Regions from separate parts of the Rhodococcus (subgen. Prescottella) equi genome, predicted to be linked through region 2. Evidence: riboswitches for the same ligand, from Rfam matches in the RefSeq annotation. Region 2 holds a riboswitch; the other holds the start of a gene.

Region 1 (2,385 bases), 2.5 Mb from region 2:
CACCGTCAGCGGCCCGTCGAACTCGCGGTCCTCACCGTTGACGGTGATCCCGATCAACTCACTCATACAAACCTCACTCAAACCTTCGCGGGTAAAAATCGTTCGGCGGTGGCGCTTTCCGCCTCCGCCAAGGGGTTGCCGTCCAAGATCGCGACCGTCGCGTCCGCGGTGACCGGGGTCATCAGGATCCCGTTGCGTCCGTGCCCGGTCGCCAGCACGACGCGGTCCGACACGCGACCGATGATCGGCAGGTTGTCCGGACTCATCGGACGGAGACCCGCTTTCGCCTCGTACAGCTCGTACTCGCCGATCGCGGGCATCAGCGCCTCGGCGTCGGCGATGAGGTCGCGCACACCCGCGACGGTGACCTGGGTGTCGTGACCCGACTCGTACTGCGTTGCGCCGACGACGATTCCGTCGGCACGCGGGACGAGGTACGACGGCCGCCCGTGCACACTGCCGCGGATGGTGCGCAGCGGTGCCGGCGTCACGCCCGGCCGGGCCCGCAGCCGCAGGATCTCCCCCTTCACCGGGCGTACCGGCAGGTGGGGCCACAGCTGCGCCGAGTTCGATCCCGCCGCCAGCACCACCTGGTCGGTGGTGAGCTCGCCGAGATCCGTGACCGCCTGCTCGATCAGTTCGACGCCGGCTTCGGCCGCCGCCGTCCGCAGCGCGGCCACCAACAGCCGGTTGTCGACGGCCAGTTCGGTGGGGGCCTGCAGCGCTAGCCGGATCCCGCGCCCCAGCGACGGCTCGAGCTCCCGGATCTGCGCGCGATTCAGGATGCGCAGCTCGTGGCCCTGCTCGGCCACCCAGTCGGCGATGGTGTGCAGGTCCGCGGCGTCGGCGGCGTCGAGTGCGACGGTGAGCGAGTCGTCGGAGGTGAACAACTCGACGTCCGCGAGGCGCCCGAGTTCGGCGCCGAAGTCCGGCCACCGCCGTAGCGACGCCGCACCGAGTGCGAGCGCCTTCTCCTCACCGGGCCAGCCCTCCGACAGCGGCGCCAGCATCCCGCCGGCCACCCACGACGCACCGCTCCCCGGCGCCGGGTCGAACAACGTCACCGCCCAGCCGCTCTGCGCGGCACGCCACGCGATCGACAGGCCGATCACTCCGCCTCCCACGACGGAAACCGATCGGGTCACTTCTCTCCACCTCACTCCCTGCGCCGGCATGATCCGGGTCAGGTATGACGGTCGGGGCCGGCAGGCCCCCTCTCAGCCCCGTATCCGTCGGGACTCCCGTGTTGATTCGTCCGCGGTACAGACTACCGTTCCAGGTGTGCATGCTTCCCAGTCCGTCAAGCACCTCACACCGCGCGAACGTCTCGCCGACGCGCGGCTGTACCTGTGCACCGACGCCCGCCGCGACAAGGGCGATCTGGCCCAGTTCGTCGACGCCGCGCTCGCCGGTGGCGTCGACATCGTCCAGCTCCGCGACAAGGGTTCGGCCGGCGAGCGCGAGTTCGGGCCGATGGAGGTCAAGGAGGAGCTCGCCGCGCTCGCGGTGATCGGGGCCGCGGCCCGCCGCCACGGCGCGTTGCTCGCCGTCAACGACCGCGCCGACGTCGCGCTCGCCGCCGGAGCCGACGTCCTGCACCTGGGCCAGAACGACCTGCCGGTGCACTACGCACGGCAGATCGTCGGGCCCGACGTCGTCATCGGCCGCTCCACGAACAACCGCGCGCAGGCCAGCCTCGCCGCGATCGAAGAGGACGTCGACTACTTCTGCACCGGTCCGGTGTGGGCCACCCCCACCAAGCCGGGCCGGGCCGCGTCGGGCATCGAACTGGTTCGCAGCACCGCCGAGGCGCAGCCGTCGCGCCCGTGGTTCGCGATCGGTGGCGTCGACCACGAGCGGCTGCCGGAGATCCTCGAGGCCGGGGCCACCCGCATCGTCGTGGTCCGCGCCATCACCGCGGCCGACGACCCGAAGGCCGCCGCGCGGGCACTGTCCGACGCCCTGCGCGGCTGACCGCCGTCAGCAGCTGCCGGAGATCCCGGACTGCACCGACTGCTCGATGAGCTCACGGGCCTCGGACGGCACGTCCTCCCACGTCGCGGTCGCCGGATCGAGCGTCGGCTCACCGGCCGCCACCGCCTGCTGGTTGTACGCCGCCACCACGGTGCCGCCGTTCGCCTTCAGCATGTCGAGGAACTCGGCGCCCTTCGCATCCCGGTCGAACGGCTGCCCGGTGCTCTCGGCCTGCTGCTGCGTCGCGTCGAGGTAGGCCACCACCTGCGCGCACATCACCGAGACCGCGGTCTCCTGGGCGTCGGCGCCGGCCTCGGCCGTGATGGTGGTCTCGCCCGCGTCGTTCTTGGTGTCCTTCGGGTCCGAGTCGCCACCGTCACTGCAGCCGGTGAGGACCAGCAGGGCGACGGG
Region 2 (2,385 bases):
GCGCCGCCTTGAGCAGCGGAGTGGCGTGATCGAAGCGGTACACCCAGGTCTGCGAGTGCCGGCTGTGCGCGTCGGCCACCCAGAGTGCGGGCATTCGAAACGCCGCGTCGCGCGAGATCGCCAGCACTCCTCGCGCTTTCGCGCTTGCCGGGTAGGCGGCGACGATCTCCGCGAGCCGGAGCGGCGACAGCCCCGGGTTGTCCTCGGCGAGACCGGCGAACATCTGCTGCACCGCCTCCGGGCTCACCGGCAACAGCGGGGAGCGCATGAACTTGAAGATCGACGCCTCGTCCCGGTTCGAACCGATGATGAGCGGGATCCGGTGCGAGTACCCCTTCTGGAACGCGGCGACCGGATAGTGCGGAACGAGATCGCGGTCCACCACCGGCGCCATTGCCAACGTGCCCGGCACCTTCGTGGGCACCTCGTTCACCAGAAGATCGCCGGCCTTCACCAAGTGTTCGACCGGCATGGCGGCGAGGTCGCCGATCCGGTCGCCGGGCAGGTCCAGGATCTCGAGGAAGCGGGCCGCGACGGAAGCTGCCCGCTCGGCGCCGTAGACGGACGTCGACGGCGGACTCTGCGCGATCGCGCGGTGGAACAGTCCTTCCGCCCGTGGCACCGTCATCAGGGTGGTGATCGAACCGCCGCCGGACGACTCGCCGAACACCGTCACCTCGTCGGGGTCGCCACCGAACGCGGCGATGTTGTCTCGCACCCACTCGAGCGCCGCGATCTGGTCCCGCAGGCCGAGATTCGACTCGAATGTCCGGCTCGCGGTCGAGAACGACGACAGATCGAGGAACCCGAGCGTCCCAAGCCGGTAGTTGAAGGTCACCAGCACGACGTCGCCGCGCTCGGCCAGCAGCCGGCCGTCGTAGATCGGTTGCGCGGACGAACCCAGACAGTAGGCGCCGCCGTGGATCCACACCATCACCGGACGCGGGGTCCCGTCCGGCCGGGGCGCCCACACGTTGACCGTCAGACAGTCCTCGTCGATCCGCATCGTCGGGTCGAGGGGCACCGACGTGTCGTGGCCCTGCGGCGCCATGGCCCCGAAGGCGGCCGCATCGAGCACATCGCTCCAGGGTGACGCGGGAACCGGGCTACGGAAGCGCAGGTCTCCCACGGGCGGAGCCGCGTAGGGGATTCCCTTCCACACGAAAACCGAACCGTCGGCATACCCGCGAACGGGGCCGCACGGAGCCTCGATCACCAGGCTTCCCGGCGCCTGCGCCGAGGCGGTCTCGACAGCTTCCATCGCGCGGCCCTCCTCACCGCCGGCAGGCCATCGACCGGGGCTGCCGACCGATTGCCAAGGTACCAATCATGCGGTGCTAAGGTCGGCTCGTTCACTGACACGGGGTGCTCCGCACGGGCGGGGCTGAGATCACACCCGGGAACCTGCATCAGGTAATGCTGACGAAGGGATGTCAAGGCGATGACTACGCCTGTCCATGACACAACTGTCCACTCCGCCGCCGACGGCGCGCGGTTCACCGATCTGCTGTGGGACCGCACCGCGGTGCTGCGTGCCGCGATCGACGACATGGAGTTCCTGCGCCGACTCGGTGACGGCACACTGCCGCTCGACGTGTTCCGCACGTACATCGAGCAGGACTCGCTGTACCTCGCCGAGTACGCCAAAGCCCTGGCGCTCCTGGCGGTCAAGGCACCGGATCCGCAGACCGCCGCCTTCTGGGCGACGTCGGCGGCGACCGCCGCCGTCGTCGAGACGGAACTGCACGAGGGCCTGCTGAGCAGCGGGGTACTGCCCCGGGCGGCGACCGCGGCCGAGCACTCGCAGGCCTGCCTGGGATACGTGTCGTACCTGACCGCGACCGCATCCACCGAGTCGTACCCGGTGGCGGCCGCGGCGGTCCTGCCGTGCTTCTGGATCTACGCCGAGGTGGGACGACGCCTGGCCGCCGACGCGCACGAGGTGCTCGCCGCCGACCCCTCGCACCCCTACGCGCGGTGGGTCACCACGTACGACGACCCGGCCTTCCACGAGTCCGTGGCGACCGCCCGGCGCCTCGTCGACGCGGCCGCGGACGCCGCGACCGCCGAACAGCGCGAGGCGATGATCCGCGCGTTCGTCGTCGCGACCCGGTACGAATTCATGTTCTGGGACACCGCCCTGAACCCGCAGCCCTGGCCCGCGTCGTGACGTCGATGTCGCGGCTGCGCCGCGTCCTGGCCACGTCGGCGATCGTCGCGTCCGCGATGAGCATCCTCACCGGGTGCGCGAGCTCCGACGATTCCGGCGACACCATCCGGTTCGCACTCGACTGGACGCCGAACACCAACCACACCGGACTGTACGTCGCGCTGCAGGAGGGCTACTTCGCGGACGCGGGCCTGAACGTCGAAGTGCTGCCGTAC

The links. A riboswitch is a leader RNA that binds a small molecule or an ion and turns the genes downstream of it on or off. The one in region 2 is predicted to bind thiamine pyrophosphate.
Region 1: it holds a riboswitch for thiamine pyrophosphate, as region 2 does, so the genes downstream of both, thiO (glycine oxidase ThiO) here and C7H75_RS08840 (TenA family protein) in region 2, are expected to answer to the same signal.

The regions. Positions count from the first base shown of each region.
Region 1 covers NZ_CP027793.1:4,334,196-4,336,580, forward strand. Annotated here, with positions in the region: gene thiS (sulfur carrier protein ThiS) at 1-66, opposite strand, end outside; gene thiO (glycine oxidase ThiO) at 78-1,175, opposite strand; TPP riboswitch at 1,144-1,255, opposite strand; gene thiE (thiamine phosphate synthase) at 1,282-1,974, shown strand; gene C7H75_RS20270 (hypothetical protein) at 1,981-2,385, opposite strand, start outside.
Region 2 covers NZ_CP027793.1:1,854,225-1,856,609, reverse strand. Annotated here, with positions in the region: gene C7H75_RS08845 (carboxylesterase/lipase family protein) at 1-1,261, opposite strand, end outside; TPP riboswitch at 1,352-1,448, shown strand; gene C7H75_RS08840 (TenA family protein) at 1,442-2,170, shown strand; gene C7H75_RS08835 (ABC transporter substrate-binding protein) at 2,167-2,385, shown strand, end outside.